4 regions of the Streptomyces sp. NA02950 genome follow, and region 1 is predicted to be linked to each of the others. Evidence: riboswitches for the same ligand, from Rfam matches in the RefSeq annotation. Region 1 holds a riboswitch; each other region holds the start of a gene.

What was found. Region 1 has a riboswitch for cyclic di-AMP ahead of HUT19_RS24615 (transglycosylase family protein). Riboswitches for the same ligand answer to the same signal wherever they lie in the genome.
Positions count from the first base shown of each region.
Region 2: linked by a shared signal. The riboswitch ahead of HUT19_RS18585 (M23 family metallopeptidase) and the one ahead of HUT19_RS24615 (transglycosylase family protein) in region 1 are both predicted to bind cyclic di-AMP.
Region 3: linked by a shared signal. The riboswitch ahead of HUT19_RS10660 (M23 family metallopeptidase) and the one ahead of HUT19_RS24615 (transglycosylase family protein) in region 1 are both predicted to bind cyclic di-AMP.
Region 4: linked by a shared signal. The riboswitch ahead of HUT19_RS23850 (NlpC/P60 family protein) and the one ahead of HUT19_RS24615 (transglycosylase family protein) in region 1 are both predicted to bind cyclic di-AMP.

Region 1 covers NZ_CP054916.1:5,609,866-5,615,442, forward strand. The annotation lists gene HUT19_RS24600 (sensor histidine kinase) at 1-679, opposite strand, end outside; gene HUT19_RS24605 (cytochrome P450) at 1,335-2,633, shown strand; gene HUT19_RS44045 (transglycosylase family protein) at 2,780-3,754, shown strand; cyclic di-AMP (ydaO/yuaA leader) riboswitch at 4,008-4,187, shown strand; gene HUT19_RS24615 (transglycosylase family protein) at 4,195-4,872, shown strand; gene eno (phosphopyruvate hydratase) at 5,115-5,577, shown strand, end outside.
Region 2 covers NZ_CP054916.1:4,303,484-4,309,060, reverse strand. The annotation lists gene HUT19_RS18590 (PP2C family protein-serine/threonine phosphatase) at 344-1,612, shown strand; cyclic di-AMP (ydaO/yuaA leader) riboswitch at 1,835-2,010, shown strand; gene HUT19_RS18585 (M23 family metallopeptidase) at 2,022-3,233, shown strand; gene HUT19_RS18580 (aldo/keto reductase) at 3,372-4,316, shown strand; gene HUT19_RS18575 (hypothetical protein) at 4,383-4,685, opposite strand; gene HUT19_RS18570 (DUF397 domain-containing protein) at 4,784-4,984, opposite strand; gene HUT19_RS18565 (helix-turn-helix transcriptional regulator) at 4,994-5,577, opposite strand, start outside.
Region 3 covers NZ_CP054916.1:2,542,348-2,547,924, forward strand. The annotation lists gene HUT19_RS10640 (bifunctional GNAT family N-acetyltransferase/acetate--CoA ligase family protein) at 1-137, opposite strand, end outside; gene HUT19_RS10645 (HPr family phosphocarrier protein) at 372-653, shown strand; gene HUT19_RS10650 (GntR family transcriptional regulator) at 862-1,605, opposite strand; gene HUT19_RS10655 (IS30 family transposase) at 2,204-3,244, shown strand; gene HUT19_RS10660 (M23 family metallopeptidase) at 3,357-4,148, opposite strand; cyclic di-AMP (ydaO/yuaA leader) riboswitch at 4,163-4,325, opposite strand; gene HUT19_RS10665 (pitrilysin family protein) at 4,542-5,577, opposite strand, start outside.
Region 4 covers NZ_CP054916.1:5,436,004-5,441,580, forward strand. The annotation lists gene HUT19_RS23835 (NlpC/P60 family protein) at 232-1,281, opposite strand; gene HUT19_RS23840 (hypothetical protein) at 1,627-1,980, shown strand; gene HUT19_RS23845 (L,D-transpeptidase) at 2,215-2,862, shown strand; gene HUT19_RS23850 (NlpC/P60 family protein) at 3,209-4,384, opposite strand; cyclic di-AMP (ydaO/yuaA leader) riboswitch at 4,392-4,572, opposite strand; gene pcrA (DNA helicase PcrA) at 4,730-5,577, shown strand, end outside.

The DNA.
Region 1 (5,577 bases):
GATCGGCCCGGTTCTTCTCCTCCTCGTTCATACCGACACCGGCGTCGTCGATGATGATGCAGACGCCCTTGGGAACGGTACGGATGGTGATGTCGATCGGTGAGTCCGGCGCCGAGTAACTGGTCGCGTTGTCCAGCAGCTCGGCGAGGGCCAGCGCGACCGGCTCGACGGCCCGGCTGGTGAGCGCGAAATTGCTCTGGGAACGGATTTCCACACGCGTGTAGTGACGGATGCGGCCCTTCGCGGAACGCACCACGTCGTACACTGAGGCGACGGCCCGCTGACGGCCGAGCCAGCCGTCGCAGAGGACGGCGATGGACTGGGCACGCCGACCGAACTGCGAGTTCATGTGGTCGATTTCCAGCAGATCCTGGAGAATATGGTGCTCGCCGTATCTGTCCTGGAGCTTGGAAATCGCCAGCTGCTGTTCGTTGGCGAGACCCTGAAGCGTTCGCATGGCCGACTTGAGCGCGCTCTTGGTGGCCTCTTCCGCGCGGACCTGGGCTTCCTGGACCGCCGAGGAGTAATGGTTCTCAAGGTCCGTGCAGCGGTTTTCGACTTCCGCCTTTTCGGAGCGCAGTTTCGCTTGCGCCTTTCGCCCGCGGAATATGGCAGTTGCAGCGAGAGGCGTGCCTGCGATCAGGGCCCAGAATGCTGGATCCTGTATGTATTGCGTCATGAGACTCTCTTTAACGACTAGACCGCCAGGGACTGAAAGGAGGTGTTGCGCGTCTGGTGGTTCCGGATGGGCGGTGGGGCGGCAGTGAATAGCCGCCCGCGCGGCGGTGATTCAGCGCCCGTACGGCGCCCGCAAGGTCCGGGGACATCGCAGCCGTGTTGCCGACGGCAGCGCGTAGGCGTCGGTGCGCCTAAACGGCTCCGTATGCCCGACTGGCGGCATAATGCTCCTCAGAGTGGGGACCTTCCCGGCTGATTTACCGGATCGCCGTGTGTCTTACGCGCCCTTGGCTCGCCTGGCAAGCGCGGTGATCGTATCACCAGCAAGGGGTGGCCCCGTGCATGTGCCTCAGTCCCATTCGCCATCTGACGGCATTTCAGCCATGCCGCTATTTACGCGCGTTGACCGACGTCAGCGGGTGTAACGCCATGTCATACGCCGTTCGGTGCAACATCCGAGAGGCGCCGTCCGTAGCCGCCTCATATCCGGGCAATCAACCCCGGCCACGGGTGACTCGTGGAGGGAATGTGGAGATATCCCGAGGATTGCTCTCGGTGCTTATCTCCATTCATTGCTATTGATGCCCATTCATCCGGTATAGCCGGTAAGGGGCGTATCGGAGAGGCAGGAGCAGTCGGCCGGTATCGTCGGAGGGGTGCCCGAGCAGCCCCGTGACATTCCCGCTCCCACCCTCTTCACCTGGGAGTTCGCCGCCGATCCCTACCCCGCGTACGCCTGGCTGCGCGATCATGCCCCGGTCCGCAGGACCACACTCCCCAGCGGTGTCGAGGCATGGCTGGTGACCCGCTACGCCGACGCCCGGCAGGCATTGGCCGATCCCCGGCTGTCGAAGAACCCGCAAGCCCACCGCGAGTCAGCCCATGTCCGCGGCAAGGTGGGCATCCCCGGTGAGCAACGTGCCGATCTGATGACACATCTGCTCAATATCGATCCGCCGGACCACACCCGGCTCCGGCGGCTGGTGTCAAAGGCATTCACCCCGCGCCGGGTCGCCGCGTTCGCCCCGCGGGTACGGGAGCTGACCGACGGGCTCATCGACGCCTTTGAGGAGAACTCCGAAAAAACCTTGGGGGAGGGGGAAAGGAGAGAGGCGGATCTGATCCACGAGTTCGCCTTCCCCCTCCCCATCTACGCGATCTGCGATCTGCTCGGGGTGCCCCGCGAAGATCAGGACGACTTCCGGGACTGGGCGGGTTCCATGATCCGGCACGGCGGCGGTCCGCGCGGCGGAGTGGCCCGCGCCGTGAAACACATCCGCGCCTACCTCGCCGAACTGATCCACCGCAAACGGGAGACGCTCGGCGCGGAAGGGGAGGACGAGGACCTCATCTCCGGGCTGATCCGGGCCAGCGACCACGGGGAGCACCTCACCGAGAACGAGGCCGCGGCGATGGCCTTCATCCTCTTGTTCGCCGGGTTCGAGACCACGGTCAATCTGATCGGCAACGGGATGTACGCACTGCTGCGCCATCCGGTTCAGCGCGCCCGGCTCCAGCGGGCCCTGGAAGAAGGGGACGAGCGGTTCCTCGCCGCGGGTATCGAGGAACTGCTGCGCTACGACGGCCCGGTGGAGATCGCCACCTGGCGGTTCGCCACCGAGCCGCTGACCATCGGCGGGCAGCGGATCGCCGAGGGCGAACCGGTGCTGGTGGTGCTCGCCGCCGCCGATCGCGACCCCGAGCGGTTCCCCGACCCCGATGTGCTCGACCTCCGCCGTACCGACAACCAGCACCTGGGCTACGGACACGGCATCCACTACTGTCTGGGCGCCCCGCTCGCCCGGCTGGAGGCGCAGACCGCCATCGGTACCCTGCTGCGGCGGCTGCCCGATCTCCGGCTTGCGGTGGATTCGGACGATCTGCGCTGGCGCGGCGGGCTGATCATGCGCGGGCTGCGCACCCTCCCCGTGACCTGGAATTCCCCCGGCCGCTGAATCGCCGAAGCCCCGTGGCGGGCGACATAGGTGACGAATGTTCAGCGATGTGACCGGGGCGTGACCTGGGATACACCGGCTTGTGATGATCGAGTGCCGTCGCTATGTTCAACCGACAACTCGACGCCCACACGAGAGGCCACCACATGCGTTCCGGGAACGGTCGACACCGCCGCCCCCGTCAGGCTCCGGCCATCGTCGTCGCGGCGGGCATCACAGGTGCCGGGCTCGCCATCCCGCTCTTCGGCGCCAGCGGCGCCCAGGCCGCCTCCACCGCCCACTGGGACAAGGTCGCCGAGTGCGAGAGCGGTGGGATGTGGAGCGCCAACGAGGGCAACGGCTTCTACGGCGGCCTCCAGCTCACCCTGGGCATGTGGAAGGAGTACGGGGGCACCGCCTACGCGCCGCGTCCCGATCTGGCCAGCCGCTCCCAGCAGATATCCGTGGCCCAGTCGATCCTTGACGACCGTGGCCCGGACGCCTGGCCCAGCTGCGCGGTGAACGCGGGACTCACCGACGGCGGTGACGCCCCCGAGGTGGACCCCGGTTTCACCCTGGCGCCGCCCACGGGTCAGCGCGGGGACGACGGGGAGGATCGTGAGCACGACGGCTCCTCGGCCGAGGAGCGCGACGGCGCATCGGACTCCTCCGGCTCGTCGGACGCGTCAAACGAGCGCCGGACGCCCGGCGACGACGAGGAGAGCGGAACGCCTTCCCCGTCCGCCTCCCCCGGCGGAGAGGGCGAGGACTCCCCGTCGCCCTCCCCCTCGACCACGAAGTCCGACGACGCCCCGGCGTCCCCGGACGCCCCGGACGAGAGCGCCGACGCGCCCACCGGACGGCACCGCGGTGCCGAGCACCCGGCCGAGGCGAAGGGCGACGAGGAGCCCCGGCGGCCCTCCGGACGGCATGCCTCGCGGGACGGCGCGGACCGCGCCGAGAAGCCCTCGGAGGACGGCTACACGGTGCAGCCCGGTGACAGCCTTTCAGGCATCGCCGACAGCCAGGACCTCACGAGCGGCTGGCACGGCCTCTACGAAAGCAACGAAAGCCTCATCGGGGACAATCCGGATTTGATCCTCCCTGGTCAGCGTCTGGACCTCGGCGCCAAGGGACGGTAGTCCGGGGTGAATTGCCCGATCTGGCTCCGGTGAGACATACATCTCGTCACATTTTCCGGTGCGCACCCCCTGCCCGATCTCTCCTCACCCGGCCCTACCTGCGTAGATGTGGGCCGGGTGAGATCAAATACAGCACCTCTCGCTGCGAATGGGGCGTTTGAACCTTCTCGGGGGGTGTGTTTACGGTCTTCCCGCTCGCCACCGCGGGCACCGTCGATCGCACGCCGAATCCTGCCGGCGGTCGGGGGGAACCGACGCGTCAGCGCCGAAGGCAGGAGCGGGGGACCCAAGGTAGGTGCCGAATGGCCTGTGGATGCGGGCTCGTCGGCTTGGGGTGAAGCCGGGTGTGATCGATCGCCGATCGTTCATGACCGGCCGGGCAACTCACGTCCGAACCCGACAGCTCACCTCGTAGGCGTCGGTGAGGAAACGAACCAACGATGCTCAAGTCCAACGGCAAGCACCGCCGCCCGTCCAAGGCCACCCGTATCGCCGCGTTCGCCGGTCTCGCGGGCGCCGCCGTGGCCGCCCCGCTCATCGGGGCCACCTCCGCCTCCGCCGCCACCACCGCCCAGTGGGACAAGGTCGCGCAGTGCGAGTCCGGCGGCAACTGGTCCATCAACACCGGTAACGGCTACTACGGCGGACTGCAGTTCTCGAGCTCCACCTGGGCCGCCTACGGCGGCACCTCGTTCGCCCCCACGGCCGACAAGGCCAGCAAGGGCCAGCAGATACAGGTCGCCGAGAAGGTTCTCGCCAGCCAGGGCAAGGGTGCCTGGCCGGTCTGCGGCACGGGCCTGACCACCGGTGGCACCCCCTCCAGCTCCACCCCGTCCGACTCCGGCCAGCAGGAGTCCCAGGCCCCGGCGCCCGCGGCCAAGCCCGCGCAGCCGAAGGCCGAGACCCGCTCCGAGCCCGACCGCGCCGCGCGCCACGAGGCCCGTGGCCCGGTGAAGAAGGGCGACGGCGAGTACAAGGTCAAGGCCGGTGACACGCTGGGCGGGATCGCCAAGGCCGAGAAGGTCGAGGGCGGCTGGAAGAAGCTCTTCGAGCTGAACAAGGACATCGTCGAGCAGGCCGACCTGATCTACCCGGGCCAGCAGCTCCACCTGAGCTGAGCGCGGTCCGGCTGAACCGGCCGGATCCGGGTCACCTCCCGACCGCGAGCCCCGGCCGGGCGCGCCGCCCCCGCGGCGTGTCCCGGCCGGGGCCCGTTGGTTCGCGGAAAATGTAGATATGGGCACCCAAATCTGGCTTTTTATGCCACGTACTGTCTCGCGGGGCGGGCGAACGGCGGGTGCAGCCCTCCGGTCCGGTTAGGCTCGTGCTGCTACCGCAGACACATACGAAGGAGAACCTCGTGCCGTCCATCGACGTCGTCGTAGCTCGCGAGATCCTCGACTCGCGAGGCAACCCCACGGTCGAGGTCGAGGTCGGCCTCGACGACGGCAGCACCGGCCGTGCCGCCGTTCCGTCCGGCGCCTCCACCGGCGCCTTCGAGGCCCTCGAGCTCCGTGACGGCGACAAGAACCGCTACAACGGCAAGGGCGTGGAGAAGGCCGTCCTCGCCGTGATCGAGCAGATCGGCCCCGAGCTGGTCGGCTACGACGCCACCGAGCAGCGGCTGATCGACCAGGCGATGTTCGACCTGGACGCCACCCCGGACAAGTCCTCGCTCGGCGCCAACGCCATCCTCGGCGTCTCCCTCGCCGTCGCGCACGCCGCCTCCGAGGCGTCCGACCTCCCCCTCTTCCGGTACCTGGGCGGCCCCAACGCCCATCTGCTGCCGGTCCCGATGATGAACATCCTCAACGGCGGCTCGC
Region 2 (5,577 bases), 1.3 Mb from region 1:
CCTTCTGCGCGCCCCCGGGCGGGCCTGCCTCGCCCCCGATGCCGCGCCTCGCCCGGAGCCCGTACGGACCCGCTCAGACCTCCGTAGCCCGCCTCTGCCCCGACCACCCACCCGCCCACCCACATGGACGACACCGATTCGCCTGGCGGCCCGTCAGCCGGAAGCCTGGAGTAGTGACGGGCGGCGGCCGCGAGGACCGAGCGCTCCGGCTGCGGACCAGCGAAAGCGGGAGAGACCGGTGCGGGTGCGAGGGAACGGGGCTCGTACGAGCGCCCGTACGGAGCGGGGTAGGACCTGGGCGCGCCTGTCCCGGTCCCGTGCGCGCCCCCGGACCCGCCTCCATATGCTCGTCGACACCCGCGTCCCGAACGGGCCCGCCGGGGCCACCGGGTCGGCCGGTGAGTCGTCCAAGGGGACGTCAGGCCGGCGGCTGGCGCACTGGATCCCCGGGCTTCTGATCGTCGGCGGCGTCGTCTTCGACCTCGGCTCCCCGGCCAACTACACGGCGGGCCCCTTCCTCGCCGCCGCCCCGCTCGTCGCCGCTCCGCTCCTCCGGCTGTGGGAGACCGTCACCACGGCGGTCTTCGCCATCGCCGCCGCGGTCGCGCTGGCCGAGGGGCACGGGGCGAAGGATCCCAGCCAGGCCCTGTCCGAGATCATCACGGTCGCGACCGTCACCTCGCTCGCGCTCGTCATCAACCGCCTCGTACGCCGCAGCGACCGGCGGCTGGCCTCGGCGCGCGGTGTGGCGGAGGCGGCCCAGCGCGCCGTCCTGCCCGTACCGCCCGCCCGGCTGGCCGGGCTGGACGTCGCGGCGCGCTATGTGGCCGCGGAGAAGTACGCCGCGATCGGCGGTGACCTGTACGCGGTGCAGGACACCCCGCACGGGGTCCGCCTGGTCGTCGGCGACGTACGCGGCAAGGGGCTCCAGGCGGTGGAGACGGTCGCGATCCTCATCGGCTCCTTCCGGGAGGCGGCGGAGCAGGAGACGACGCTGGAGGGGCTGGCGGGGCGGCTGGAGCGGGCGTTGCAGCGCGAGGGCGCGCGGCGGGCCGACCTCGAGGGGTTCGAGGGGTTCACCACGGCCGTACTGGCCGAGATCCCGCGCGGCGATTCGACCCTCCGGGTGATCAACCGCGGCCATCCGCCGCCCCTGCTGCTGGAGGACGGCGAAGGGGGAGGGGGAGGTGCCGGGGGCAGCCGGATCGACGGGGACGGCTGCGCGGTGCGCCGGGTGGAGCCGGAGGCATCGGCGCTGCCGCTGGGGATGGGGGAGCTGGGCGGCTGGCCGGACCGGGTGACGGAGCTGAGGTTCGCCGAGGGCGCGACCCTGCTGCTCTTCACGGACGGGGTGACGGAGGCGCGCGACCGGGAGGGCGTGTTCTACGACCCGGAGGACCGGCTGCGCGGTCACCGTTTCGGCGGCCCGGGGGAACTGCTGGACGCGCTGGTGGCCGATGTCGAGCGGCATACGGGCGGCGGGACGACGGACGACATGGCGCTGCTCGCGCTGCGCCGCCGCTCCACGGGATCGGTCCGGGGGAACGGGCGGTACGCCGGCGGAAGCGGCAAAGGTGAGGGACTGGTGAAGGGGCCCGGCCACGGTCCGTAGTCGTAGGTTCCCTCTGTGCATAACAATTGATGCACGATCAGCGCTTCTTGGGTTTTGCCAACCCTTTCCCAGGGGGCCGACTCGCCCCTATCTGTCCAGACTTGGTCGCTAAGTTCATGGCAAAGCTGCGCCGATTCCTCGGAACAGCTTGGAATCACATAGCGCTCTCTATTAACGTTCGATAACGCAGCGCGGTCGTCACAGCCGTCGCCAGGGCGGCACCGTGCGCCGTCGCCGAATCCCATAACGCACAGCGGCAGCAGCATCACCGCACCACAACAGCACCGAGGGAACCGGGGAACCACCACCTTGGGGTGAATCGGGTCGAACCTGACCCGTAGGAGACCTTCCTGCTCCGAACCCGTCAGCTAACCCGGTAGGCGAGAGGGAAGGAAAGGAGTGCGCCCCCGTGGCGTCCAACAGGTCTGTCCTGGACGAGGCTCCATACCGCGCATCGGGCGGCGGTCTCGGCACCGCAACCGCCTACGGGCCCGGTTTCGATGCCAGTGGAGGCATGAGGTCCGGTGGCGGATCCGCCACCGAAGGGGACTTCGCCGCCGACGGTGACCGTGGGGAGTTCGCGGCGGACGCCGCCGACGGCCCGGCGGGCCCGGGACTCGACCCCGAGCCCTGGGAGGAATGGAACCCCACCGAGGAATCCGTCGCCTCCGTGCGCGGCCGGCACCGCGTGGTGAAGCAGCGGGGCGGGACGATGGCGCGCAGTGGCGCCGTCCTCGGCGTCGGTGTCATCGCGGCCGTCGGGGCGGGCGGGATGGCGAGTGCCAAGGACCGTCCGGCGGCCCCCATATCCATGCCCGACCTCGCCCATGTCGCCGACCAGGTCGCGGACCGGCTGCCGGACGCCAAGGACATCCCGGGCATCGGCTCGCTGGTCGCCGACGACGACGGCGGTTCCGCGACCACGAACGCGGCCCCCCTCTCCCAGGTCGGGCTGACCTCCCAGGACGAGGCGAGCGGCACCACCGACGCCGGTGAGGCGCTGCGCGCCCGCATCCTCAAGCAGGCCGAGAACCAGCAGAACTCCGCGGACGAGGACGAGCGGACCGCCGCCGCCAAGGCCGCCGCCCAGAAGGCCGCGGACAAGGCAGCCGACGATGCGGCCGAGCGGAGGGCCGCGGCCACCGCCGCGAAGAAGGAAGCCGAGCGGAAGGCCAAGGAGGCCGCCGAACGCAAGGCCGAGGCCGAGCGCCGCGCCAAGCTGGCCGCCTCTTACACCCTCCCCGTCGCGTCCTACACCCTGACCGCGGGCTTCGGTCAGGCCGGTGACATGTGGTCCGCCGACCACACCGGCCAGGACTTCGCCGCCCCGACCGGCACCCCCGTCAAGGCGGTGCACGGAGGCACCATCACCCAGGCGGGCTGGGCCGGTTCGTACGGGTACCGCATCGTGCTGAAGCTCGATGACGGCACCGAACTCTGGTTCTGCCACCTGTCGTCCATGGTCGTCACCTCGGGCAAGGTGACCACGGGCGATGTGATCGGCCGCGTCGGCGCCACCGGCAATGTGACCGGTCCGCACCTCCACCTCGAGGTGCGCCCCGGCGGCGGCTCCCCGATCGACCCGATGCCCTGGCTGCGCGAGCACGGCCAGAACCCCTGATACCCCTCCCCTGATCCTCTGGGTATCCCCGATACTCCGGCGGTCCTGGCGCTCTCTCCCCCCTTGACGCCAGGGCCGCCGGTTCGTTCCGCCGCGGGGTCCGGAACAAGCTCCCCGATACGGGTGTTGAAGCACCGCATGGCTGACAACAAGCAGAGGATCGGCGACCTCTCCGTCTCCCCGCTCTCCCTCGGCGGGAACGTCTTCGGCTGGACCGCGGACGAGGCCGAGTCCTTCACGGTGCTCGACGCCTACGCCGCCGCGGGCGGCAACTTCATCGACACCGCCGACGTCTACTCGGCCTGGGTGCCCGGCAATCAGGGCGGCGAGTCCGAGACCGTCCTCGGCAACTGGTTCGCCTCCCGCGGCAACCGCTCCGACATCGTCCTCGCCACCAAGGTCGGCGGCGGCTCCCCGCAACGCCGCGGGCTCTCCCCGGCCGCCATCAGGTCCGGTGTCGAGGACTCCCTGCGGCGGCTGCGCACCGACTACATCGACCTCTACTACACCCACTACGACGACCCGTCGGTGTCGGTGGAGGAGATCGCCACCACCCTGGACGCGCTGGTCCGGGAGGGCAAGGTCCGCGAGATCGCGGCCTCCAACATCGGTGCCGAACGGCTCGACTCCTTCCTGACCTTCTCCGCCCAGGAGGGCCTGGCCCGCTACGCCGCCCTCCAGCCCCACTACAACCTGGTCTCACGCGACACCTTCGAGGGTGACCTGGCCGACGTGGTCACCCGCCACGGTATGGCGACCGTCCCTTACTACGCACTCGCCTCCGGCTTCCTCACCGGCAAGTACCGCCCCGGCACCGCGGTCGACAGCCCGCGCTCCACGCGTGCGGCCGAGCACCTGGAGACGGAGCGCGGCAGGAAGGTCCTCGCCGCCCTGGACGAGGTGGCCGCCCACCACGGCGCGGAGCACGCCACGGTCGCCCTGGCCTGGCTGGCCGCCCAGCCCACGGTCGCCGCCCCGATCGCCAGCGCCCGCACCCTCGCCCAACTCCCGCCCCTGCTGGCAGCGGCGGACCTCACCCTGACCCAGCAGGAGCTGGATCTGCTGACGAGGGCCTCGGCCTGAACGGAGTGCGGCGGGCGGACCATACGGACCGCCCACCGCACCAACCCTACGAAAACCCTACGAACTCTACGGACGCCGATCGGCAAGAGCCCAGGAGGCGAGGGCGACCCCACCGGCGACGGCGAACACCGACGGCCAGGCCCCGACCTTCTTGGCGAGGGGATGCGATCCGGCGAAGGCGGCGAGGTACATCCCGCTCAGCGCGGCCGCCGTCCCGTTCCCGGCCTTCTCCCGCCACCCCCGGGCGGCCACGGCTCCAGCCGCCGCCAACGCCACCCCGCCCAAGGGCCGCTTCCTGGTCCACCGGGCCACCCCGTACCCCCCGACCAACCCACCCGCGGCCACCACGCCCGCCGGAACTCCAGCCATCTCCGACCTCCACTCCGAGATTGAGATTCCTGAGCCCGACCCTACGCAGAGTTCTCCGGCGCCAGGTGCCGACGCGACAACAGCCCTGGTGAGCTACCTCAGCCCAACCGCCGGCCCCGCACGGCCGCAATGAAGTCCCCCCAGGCACGATCGGAAAACGCCAGCACGGGTCCGCCAGGGTCTTTGGAGTCGCGCACAGCGGTCCGGTCGCCCCCATGACGCGCAGACTCTACGCAGTTGCCTCCTGCGCCATTGCTATAGCTGCTCTTGTGCCACATGAGAGGTGGTATCTCAGTCATCGTTAGCCCCTACTTCGCCTGTCTGATCAGATCGGCCGATCGCTGAGGACTCAAGGACATGGCACGGAGGTTGTCAAATGCCTTAGTGTATCGAGCAATGTCTTCCGGACACTCCAGATACACAGCGTCCGTCAAGCCATCGCGGTACACGACATCGGGATCGCCCTGCTCCGGGAACTCCAAGATGGTGAAGGCTCCGGCAGCGGGGTAGCTTCCAGCGTCGAACGGCAGCACCTGGATGGTGATGTTCTTCAGCTCCCCCATCTTCAGGAGGAGCTCGAACTGGCCGCGCATGACCTTCGGGCTGCCGATCACATGTCGCAGCACACTTTCGTGCACGATGGCCCACAGGTCGGGCGGTGTGGTGCTGGTGAGCAATTCTTGCCGCTCCAGCCGTACGCCGATCAAGCGCTCAACCTCGTCTGCATCTGAAGGAGGCGTGGCGAGGTGGAGTTCACGAGCGTAGTCAACCGTTTGAAGCAGACCGGGGACGAACTCACACTCGTACGTTCGTAGCCCCGAGGCTGCCTGTTCGAGCCCTACGTAGACCGAGAACCAGCCGGGGATGGCATTGCCATAAGCATGCCACCAAC
Region 3 (5,577 bases), 3.1 Mb from region 1:
ACATGCTCGTAGAAGCTGACCAGCCGCTGCGCGTCATCGGGGGTGATGGGGCGGATCTGAGCGGTACCACCGTCCCGGAGCACCACGTCGGCCTCCCAGTGGGTCGGGTAGGCGTGCTGGTCCGGCGGCGTCGGCATGGGGCAAGCGTACGGGCCGGGAGGTCATCGGGAGCAGGTCCGAACGGTCCCCACCGGAATCGGGAGCGGGTCCGAATGGTGGACCCCCTTGCGTCGGGGCCGGGTGTCGGGGGAAGGTCCGTATCGGACCGGTCCGGGCACTCCCGGGCTCACTCGGACATCGTTCGGGTGAACCCGGACACCGTATGATTTTGGTCTAGACAACAGCACCCGTCACACCTGAAGGGCAACACCATGGCTGAGCGCCGCGTCACCATCGGCTGGGCCGAGGGCCTGCACGCCCGCCCCGCGTCGATCTTCGTCCGGGCGGCCACCGCCGCGGGCGTCCCCATCACGATCGCCAAGGCCGACGGCACCCCGGTCAACGCCGCCTCCATGCTGGCCGTGCTCGGCCTGGGCGCGCAGGGCGGCGAGGAGGTCGTGCTGGCCTCCGACGCGGACGACGCGGAGATCGCGCTCGACCGTCTGGCGAAGCTCGTGGCGGAGGGTCTCGAGGAGCTTCCCGAGACGGTCTGACCCGCCCGGTGATTCGGCTCTCGCATTCCGCCGGATCTTCTTTCGCGCGACAGGGCCGCGGTGACCCATTCCGGTCACCGCGGCCCTGTCGTTTCCGAATTCCTGCCCCGTTGCGCCTGCCCCCTGTGAAGCCGCTCTCCTCGCAACCGCCCCTTTGCAATCGCCTTTGTAAAGGAACGCAGTCGGGAACTTGTATACGGGAACCGTGTTAATTCCGCCCGCTCGCCGTGTTGACGGAATGTTTCGAAGTTCTCACCTGAGCCGGACGGCGCAGCCGGTATTCCGAGAGCGCGCGCTCGGTGTGCGCGGTGGCGATGATCCGGGCGCGATCGGCGTCGCCGCGCGCCACCGCGTCCACCAGCGCGCCGTGCTCCGCCCAGGACTCCACGGCCCGCACCGCCGGGTCGGACCGCCCGGCACCGCCGCCCGGCACGGGCCGCTCCGGCCGCCGCGCCGGGTCGGCCGCGTACACCCACGCGATCTTGCGCCGCACCTGGACGAGCAGCCCGGCCAGACTCGGACTGCCCGACGCCTGGGCGAGCGTCTCATGGAACCAGTCGCCCAGGGGCGGCAGTTCGCCGAGGCAGCCGCGGCGGGCCCGCTCCTGGCCGAGCCGGACGAGGCCGCGCAGCACCTTCAGATGGGCCTCGGTGCGGCGCTGGGCGGCGCGGGCGGCGCCCAGCGGCTCCAGCAGCCCACGGATGTCGAGGAGGTCCGCCGCCTCCCGCTCGGAGGGCTGGGCGACACAGGCGCCCGCATGGCGCCGGGTGGTCACGAACCCCTCGGACTCCAGGGTGCGCAGGGCCTCCCGGACGGGCACCCGCGAGACGCCGTAGCGGCGCGCGAGCAGTTCCTCGGTGAGCCGGCCGCCGGGCGGATAAGCACCGGATACGATGTCGTCGCGAATGGCCGTGCACACCGCTTGCGCCGAAATCCGCCGACCGCCCGGGATGGCGGTGGTATCCCCGTTCACTTCCGGTCCCGCCACAGTCGAACCTCCGCCTTAATCCCAGCGAAACGCACCCGGTCGACGGGCGTTCGACAACTCTATTCCAAACCGGCGGAATTTCCGATGGCGAGCCGGAATTCATGGATATTTTTGGTCAGCGGGGGCGGGTGGCGCATGCCGAAGGCCCCGTCCGGTCCTTGGGTTCTAACGGTCCTCGCAACACCCGCGATCTGTGGGAGTTGCGAGGACCGTGGCCGTTGGACGGGATGATCTTGCGGGGTTGAGGGAGCGTTTCCTTGCGCGGCTGGATGCCGTGGGGAACGTGACCGTGGTGGCGCGTGAGCTGGGGGTGAACCGGAACACTGCCTTCGGCTGGGCCCGAAAGGCCGGACGGACCTCGGTGCGCCTGCCTCGGCGGCACCCCGGGCGCGACGAGTACGAGCGGCTTCGGGCCGCCGGTGTCGCACGTCGGGTGGCGGCCCTGCAGGTCGGGGTGAACGAGCGCACGGCCAAGGACTGGGACTGGGGCGTCAAGAAGACCGGCACCACGCGCACTTACGCTGACGGCCGCCGTGTCGACTACAGCACCGGGACCGTCACGATGTGCGGTGTGACCACGGCACCGGTGGGCCTGACGGCCCTGGAGAAGCAGCTTCACCCGCGGTTCCTAGCGCTCGCCGAGCGCGAGAAGATCCGCGATCTGCGCGCGGCGGGGCAGTCGCTGAGGGCGATCGGACGGGTCCTGGGACGGCCGGCGAGCACCATCAAGCGGGAGATCGACGCGAACTCGGGCAGCGAGGGCTACCAGCCCTACGCCGCCCACCGGGCAGCGGCAGCGCGCAGACCCCGGCCCAAGGAGCGCAAACTGCTGCGCGAGGGACGGCTGCGCCGCTTCGTCCGGGACGGACTGCGCCAGCGGTGGTCACCGGCACAGATCTGCCACGCTCTACGGAGAGAGCATCCCGACGACGAGAGCATGCGGGTGAGCGTGGAGACGGTCTACCAGGCACTGTATTTCCAGGCCCGCGGCGGCCTGAAGCGGGAAGTGCAGGCCGCCATCCGTTCCGGCCGGACCCGCCGCAAACCGCGCCGGGACTCCCAGCGGCGCACGCCCCGGTTCATCGACCCGATGGTGATGATCAGCGACCGTCCCGCCGACGTCGAGGACCGGGCCGTGCCCGGTCACTGGGAAGGCGACCTGATCATCGGCGCGGGCGGGCGCTCCGCGATCGCCACCCTGGTCGAGCGCAGCACCCGTTACACCCTGCTGGTCCATCTGCCGGGCGGGGCCCACGACGCCGAGACCGTCCGCGACGGCCTCGTTGCCACGATCCAGACCCTGCCCGCCCACCTGCGCGGCTCCCTCACCTGGGACCAGGGCAGCGAGATGGCACGCCACAAGCAGTTCAGCATGGCCACCGGCATGCCCGTCTACTTCTGCGACCCCGCCAGCCCCTGGCAACGCGGCTCGAACGAGAACACCAACGGCCTCCTGCGCCAGTACTTCCCGAAAGGCACCGACCTCAGCGTCCACAGTCCCGAAGACCTCGAACACGTCGCCCAGGAACTCAACGGCCGCCCACGCAAGACGCTCGGCTGGGATACCCCAGCCGAGCGTCTACGTGATCTACTCACCACCTGAAACCAAGTGGTGTTGCGACGACCCCTTGAATCCAAGGTCCGGCGGACGGGGCCTTGGCACGGTCCTGGTGCGCGGGGTGTCCCCGTGGGGACACGGCACGGTCGCGGTGGGGTCAGACGCTGACGCCGTGGGAGCGCAGGTACGCCACGGGGTCGATGTCCGAACCGTAGTCGGGGCTGGTGCGCGCCTCGAAGTGCAGATGCGGTCCGGTGACGTTGCCGGTGGCGCCCGACAGGCCGATCTGCTGGCCCGGGGTGACCTTCTGGCCGACCGAGACGTTGAGCGAGGACATGTGGCCGTACTGGGTGTACGTGCCGTCCTTCATCTTGATGACGATGTTGTTGCCGTACGAACCGCCCCAGCCCGCCTCGACGACCTCACCGGCGCCCACGGCGTGCACCGTGGTGCCCGAGGCGGCGTGGAAGTCGATGCCGGTGTGGCTGCCGGAGGACCACAGACCGCTGGACGCCTGGTAGCCGGTGGAGACGTAGGAGCCCGAGATCGGCGCGACGAAGGTGTTGAGGCGCTTGCGCTCGGCCTCGCGCGCGGCGCGCTCCTTGGCGGCGCGCTCCGCCTTGGCCTTCTTCGCGGCCGCCTCGGCCTTCCTGGCGGCCTCCTGACGGGCGATGGTCTCGGCCCGCGCCTTGGCCGCGGCCTCCGCGGCGGCGGTCTCCTGGGACTGCGCCTGGGCCTGGATCTGGTCGGCCAGCCCCTCGTCGATCACGATCGCCTGCTGCAACCCGGTCTGCTCGGGAGCGGGTGCCTCGTCGGAGGCGGCCAGGGCGGGACCGGCGATACCGGCGACGACGCCCGAGGCGATGGTGGTGACTCCCGCGATGTTCGCGCCGGTGCGGACGGACCGTCGGGGACGGCGGTGCTTCCCGGTGGCACGGGTGAACGCCATGCTGTGGCGCACTCCTTTCCTTCCTTCTCGCCTACCGGGTTAGCTGACGGGTTCGGAGCAGGAAGGTCTCCTACGGCCCCCTCGCCCCGGAGGACAAGGCGCCCGATTCACCCCAGGGGACATTGGGTCCCCGGCTCCCCTGGCTCGCGCCGTACGGGGACTCGGCGATGACTGCCCGTGCCGCGGGCGCGGCGTGTAGATGGCGAACAGCCGGACTGACGCTAAACGGGGCGTCTTTCGATCACCAAACAGATCCGGATTTTTGTTGCCCTCCCCACAAACCAAACACCCAACCCTCCTATAAAACGGGCATTCGGAAGGACCCTGACATCGCACTCGATGTCAGGGCCCTTCCGCTGACGGCCCGTCGGACCGCCGGAGGCCCTGCCGGGGTCAGCCCGAGACGACGGTCACCTCACCGATGCCCAGCGCCCGGACCGGCTCCTCGATCGCCGAGGCGTCCCCGACCAGCACCGTGACCAGCCGGTCCGCCGGGAAGGCGCTCACCACGGCGGCGGTGGCCTCCACCGTTCCGGCCTCGGCGAGCCGGGCGTACAACTGCGCCTGGAAGTCGTCCGGAAGGTGCTGCTCGACCTGGTCGGCGAGGGTGCCCGCGACCGCGGCCGCGGTCTCGTACTTCAACGGGGCGACGCCCACGAGGTTCTGCACGGCGACATCGCGCTCGGCGTCCGTCAGCCCCTCGTCCTTCACGGTGCGCAGCACCTTCCAGAGGTCCTCCAGCGCGGGGCCGGTGACCTCGGTGGCCACCGAGCCGCTGATCGCCAGCATCGCGGCACCGGTGGACCCGCCGGACGGCGAGGAGGCCGTGGAGCGCAGCACCTGGCAGAAGGAGCGCACCCCGTAGGTGTAGCCCTTCTCCTCGCGCAGCACGCGGTCGAGCCGGGAGGTGAGGGTGCCGCCCAGGCAGTAGGTGCCCAGCACCTGGGCGGGCCAGACGCGGTCGTGGCGGTCGGCCCCGATCCGGCCGATCAGCAGCTGGGTCTGGACCGCCCCGGGCCGGTCGACGATCACCACCCGACCGGTGTCGTCGGCCACGATCGGCGGGACCTGCCGGGGCGCGGCCGTGCCGCCCGTCCAGGCGCCGAGGGTGTCGGCGAGGGCCTGGTCGAGGTCGACCCCGCCGAGGTCGCCGACCACGACGGCGGTCGCGGTGGAGGGGCGGACATGCGCCTCGTAGAAGGCGCGCACGGCCGCGGCGTCGATGCCCTCGACCGTCTCCTCGGTGCCCTGGCGCGGCCGGGACATCCGCGACTCGGCCGGGAACAGCTCCTTGGACAGTGCCATGGAGGCGCGGCGGGCCGGGTTGGCCAGCTCGTGCGGGATCTCGTCCAGCCGGTTCCGCACCAGCCGCTCGACCTCGCTGTCGGGGAAGGCGGGGGCGCGCAGCGCGTCGGCGAGCAGCCCCAGC
Region 4 (5,577 bases), 170 kb from region 1:
GCCCGGCCCGTCCCAGTCTGGAGTCAGCCTCGTACGAGGCGTGACAAGAAAGGCAATCGTAGTGAACAGCGTTCCATGGCGATCCGATCTCGCCGCATTTCTCGCGGTCCTGGTGACCGGCATCGTGCTCATCCACGCCGGGGTCCGGCCCGAGGCGATCCCGCCCGTGGCCGTCGGGCTGTCGGTGCTCTACGGGGCGTGGCGCCCGGCCACGCTGCGCGTCGGGTTCCGCTACGCGGGGCGGCTCGCGCCCGCGAAGGGCATCTGGTCGACGGGGGCCACGCGGACCGGGGCACCGGGGTGGGGGGCGTGGATCATGCGGCCGTCACCGATGTAGATCCCGACGTGGCTGATGCCCGAATAGAAGAAGACGAGGTCGCCGGGGGCCAGTTGGGAGCGGCCGACCCGGCGGCCCGCGGTGATCTGGGTGTAGGTGGTGCGTGGCAGTGAGACCCCGGCGGCGCGCCAGGCGGCCTGGGTGAGCCCGGAGCAGTCGTAGCCGTGGGGGCCGGTGGCGCCCCAGACGTACGGCTTGCCGAGGGCCCCCCGGGCGAACGCGACGGCGCGGGCGGCCCGGCCGGTCGTGGCGGCGGGGGCCGCGGTCTGGTCGGCGGTGTGCCCGGTGTCGGAGTGCGGCTGCCGGTCCTGAAGGCGGCGGCGCTGTTCGGCGGTCAGCCGGTCGAGGAGCCGGTCGGCGGCGGCGAGCTTCTTCTCGACGGCCCGTTTGTGGCGGGAGAGCGCCTCCTGCGAGGTACGCAGCTCGGCCAGCCGGTCCGCCGCCGCGCCGCGCACCCGGCGCAGCGCCTTCTCCTGGCGGGTGATGCCGATGATGGTGGCGGCCTGGCGTCCGGCCGCGCGCTCGACGAGCGAGGCCCGCTGGAGGTACTCCTCGGGGGAGGAGGACAGGGCGAGCTGGAGGGTGGGGGCGACGGTACCGGCCCGGTACTGGGCGGTGGCGTACGCGCCGAGGGCGTTGCGCGCGGTGTTCAGCCGGGCGGCCCTGCGGGCGGCCTCGTCGCGGAGTTCGCCCAGCGCGCGGCGGGCCTCGTCGGCCTTCTCCCGGGCGCCGTTGTACTTGTCGGTGGCCTCCTCGGCCTCCCGCTGGTACTGGTCCACCCTGGCCTTCACCTGAGCGGTGGTCAGGTGGGGGTCGGCGTGCCCGGTGCCCTCGAGGACGGTCGCGGACACGGCGCCGGTGAGGGCGAGGAGCGCGGCCGTCCGGGCGGTGCTGCTGGCGAGCGAGCGCTTGGGCCTGCTGCGCGACTTCCTGTGCGACGCCACGGCGGCGGTACACCTTCCTGGCTGTGCGGGCGGTTCCGGTTGCTGCGTTGGTTGCGGTGGTGCGTTGTTTGCGTGGTGGCGGGGACGGGAGATGGCAGCCCGCCATGAGGCGGGGACCCTCGGTTGACGGGAGGCGGACTGCCATCTGGAGGAGGAAGCTAGGCCGGAAGACGGGGGCGGTGCGGGGCGATGCTCGGGAATGGACGGATTTCGTCATTCCTGTGCCACTGACTGATCACGGCACGCGCGGGGTGAGTGGCACTGCGTGGTGGCCGTGACCGAAGCCGTGATCAGGGCCCACCCGAGTGAAAGGTGGTGCTATGCGCGGCGCTAATGTCCGTGAGTATGGACGTACTCATCAACGCCTTTGTCGGTTTGCACATCGTCGGTATTGCCGCGCTGCTGGGCGGCTTTCTCTCCCAGATGAAGCAGATGAGTTCGGGCACCGCGCGGATGACCCCCGGAATGCTGCACGGGGCGCTGACCATGCTGGTGACCGGAGTGGCCCTGGTGGGGCTCAACGAGGCCGACGACAGCGCCGTCAACACCGTCAAGATCGGGATCAAGATGGCGCTGTTGATCGTGATCCTGGGCCTGGTCTATGTGAAGCGGGACGAGGAGAAGGTGGAGTCGGCCGCGTTCGGCGCGGTAGGTGCCCTCACCACGGTGAACATCTTCATCGCCGTGCTGTGGACCTGATCTTCCCCGGTGCTCGTGTCCCCTGTTCGATAACGGCTTGATACCGCACATCAATTCGCCCGCAACCGTTTGCACTCGCGAGCTGTCTAAAGAGCACAAGACGGCCGGAGGGAGCGGGCAATGGGGGTTGTGGGGGCGAAGAGAGGGCTCAAGGGCACCAAGGGCCCAGGGTTTCTCAAGGGGCTCGGGACAAGGGGCGTACGGCGCACGGGAGTAGCGCTGGGGCTCACGGGGATGGTGATGCCGCTAGCGGTAGCCCTCGCCACCCCGGCCCAGGCGGCATCGTCGTGCACAACGACCGCCGGGCCGTACCAGAAGCAGGTCGAGAAGTACCTCGGCCGCCCGGTGGACGGTCGGCAGTCGCGCACCGACTGCCTGGCGATCCAGAACTTCCAGATCAACCACGGCATCAGCCCGACCATCGGCTACGCCGGGCCCGTCACCTGGGGCGTGATGAGCCTGAAGAACGCGCAGAAGGCGGCGGGCCACAACCCCAACGCGGCGGGGAAGTGCCCCACCAACAAGGGCCGGATCGCCTGTGTCGACCTCACCCGCCAGCTGAGCTGGGTCCAGGACGGCTCCCGGCTGGTGTACGGACCGGTGCCGGTGCGCACCGGGCGGGACGGCTACGAGACCCGGACCGGTTCGAAGAAGATCTACTGGCGGAACATCGACCACTGGTCGACGATCTACGACGTCGCCATGCCGTACAGCCAGTTCTTCGACGGCGGCCAGGCGTTCCACTCGATCGCGGGCAGCGTGTGGTCCCCACCCGGCTCCCACGGCTGCGTCAACATGCGCTCGGCCGACGCCAAGAAGTACTGGGGCCTGCTGAGGAACGGCGACGACGTCTACGTCTACGGCCGCAAGCCCGGTACGTAAGGGCCGGCGGCCCGCGCCCGGCGTACGGCCACGCGCCCCTGCCCCGGCTGTCCGCCGGGGCAGGGGCGCGTGCCATGTGCGGGGCTGCTGGGCGGCCCGCGCCCGGCGGGCGGCACCCGGTACCGCTGGTCCGTGTGCGCGGCCCGGCCACCGCGGGCCGGGCCCGGGGCGGGTGTTGCGCGAGCCCAGCGCAGTCCGGGCATTGCTGTCACGGCGCCCGGCGCGGCGGATCGCGCGCCGGGCGCGACGGCGGGTCCGTACCAGCGTCCGTACCAGCGGGCGCCACGCCTCCTGAGCCCGGCGAGGCGGCGCCCGGTACGCCGGACGCGGGGCGCCGCCGCGGGCGTCAGGCGGGACGCACGCTGCCGTAGATCGGCATCTCGGTGATCGGCGCCTTCTTCACCGAGTCACCCGGCTTCGGCGCGTGGATCATCATCCCGTCGCCGATGTAGAGCCCGACATGGCTGATGTCGTCGTAGAAGAAGACCAGATCGCCCGGCTTGAGCTCGGACGTCGACACCCGCGTCCCCACCTTCACCTGGTCCCAGGTGGTGCGCGGCAGGGACACCCCGGCGGACTTCCAGGCCGCCTGGGTCAGCCCCGAGCAGTCGAAGGAGTTGGGGCCGGTGGCGCCCCAGACGTACGGCTTGCCGATCTGCGCCTGTGCGTAGGCGATGGCCTTCGCCGCCTTGGTGCTGTCGGAGGGGGCGGGGGTGGACGGGGTGGACGGGGTGGAGGGGGTGGACGAGCCGGAGCCGTCGTTCCCGTCCTGCTGCCGCTGACGCTCGGCCTCCGCCTTGCGCTGCTTCTCGGCCAGTTCGGCGGCCTTGCGCCGGGCCTCCTCCTGCTTCTTCTTCTCGATCGCCGCCAGCCGCGCCTTCTCCTTGGCGGTCAGGTTCGCCAGCAGCCGCCGGGCCTCGGAGAGCTTGCTCTGGACGGACTTCTTCTTCTCCTTGAGCGACTTCTGCGACGAGGTCAGCGAGGCGAGGCTCTTGGTGGCGGAGGCGCGTTCCTTCGCCGCCTTCGCCCGCTGCGTCTGGAAGTCCTCGACGGCCTTCTTCTGGTGCCCGGTGAGCCGGTCCATCAGATGCGACTGGTCGAAGACGTCCTGCGGATCGGAGGAGAAGAGCATCGCGGCGGTGCTGCTGGCCAGGCCGCCGCTGCGGTACTGGGCCGCGGCGTAGGTGCCGAGGGTCCGCCGGGCCTCGTTGAGCTTCTCGGTGCGCTTGGCGACCCTGTCCAGCAGCTTGTCGACCTTGCCGCGCTGGGTCTCGGTGCGCTCCTTGGCGGCGTTGTAGCTCTGGGTGGCGCTCTCCGCCTGGTGGTAGAGGGTGTCGACCTTCTTCTTGACCTCTTCGATCGACTGGGTGGCGGGCTTGGGATCGCCGGGCGCGGCGTTCGCCGTCTGGGAGAGCAGGGTGACCGAGGCCAGGGCGGCCGTGGTGACCCCGACGGCGGTCCGCCGGCTCTGACCGGCCAGCGTGGCCGGTATTCGGGTCCGCGGTTTGCGGTGCGACGCCAAGGGAGGCGACTCCTTCCGTGGACCGCCTACCGGGTTAGCTGTCGGGTTCGGGCGGACGGAAGGCTGCCCTACGGCCCGTCCGGGCGGCACGCGGTGTGCCGTCACCCGGGCCGATTCACCCCGGTGGAACGTGTGGGTCCCCGGCTCCGGCCACCTCGCGGCGGGTCCGGACTCGGCGGAGGCCGCCCGTGCCGACGCTGCTCGCCGACGGGTGTCCGGGCTGCCTGACGCAGGACGGTAGCCAACTCGTGGTGCTCCTGTGAAGGCTGGTGGCCGTTTTGCCCGAAACCGTTTCGTGATGTTCGCACGTACGCTGTCAGTGGCGCGGCCTAGACTCGGTGAGCGATGAGCAGCCTCTTTGACGACAGCTTCCTGGCGGACCTCGGGCCCTCGGGCGAGGAGCCCCCGCCGCCCGAGGACCACGAGGGCCCCGGGCACCACGGCCCCGGCGGTGCCGAGGACGTACCGCACCACCTCTTCAGCGAGTGGGGTCTCCCCAGGGCCGCCGGGCCCGAGGGGAAGTTCGACGCGCCCGTGCCGAGCGTGCCCCGGGAGGCGTACTACCGGGACGGCGCGGCACGGCCCGCCGTGGATCCGGCCGCCCTGCTCGAGGGGCTGAACGAGCAGCAGCGTGCCGCCGTGGAGCACACCGGCGCACCGCTGCTGATCGTCGCGGGCGCCGGATCCGGCAAGACCCGTGTGCTCACCCACCGCATCGCGTATCTGCTCGGCGCGCGCGGGGTGCACCCCGGCCAGATCCTCGCCATCACCTTCACCAACAAGGCCGCGGGCGAGATGAAGGAGCGGGTGGAGGAGCTGGTCGGGCCGCGGGCGAACGCCATGTGGGTCTCCACCTTCCACAGCGCCTGTGTGCGCATCCTGCGCCGCGAGTCCAAGAAGCTGGGCTTCACCTCGTCGTTCTCGATCTACGACGCGGCCGACTCCAAGCGGCTGATGGCGCTGGTCTGCCGGGACCTGGACCTGGACCCGAAGCGGTTCCCGCCCAAGTCCTTCAGCGCCAAGATCTCCAACCTGAAGAACGAGCTGATCGACGAGGAGACCTTCGCCGGGCAGGCGGCGGACGGTTTTGAGAAGACCCTGGCCGAGGCGTACGTCATGTACCAGTCGAGGCTGCGCGAGGCCAACGCGCTGGACTTTGACGACATCATCATGACCACGGTCAATCTGCTCCA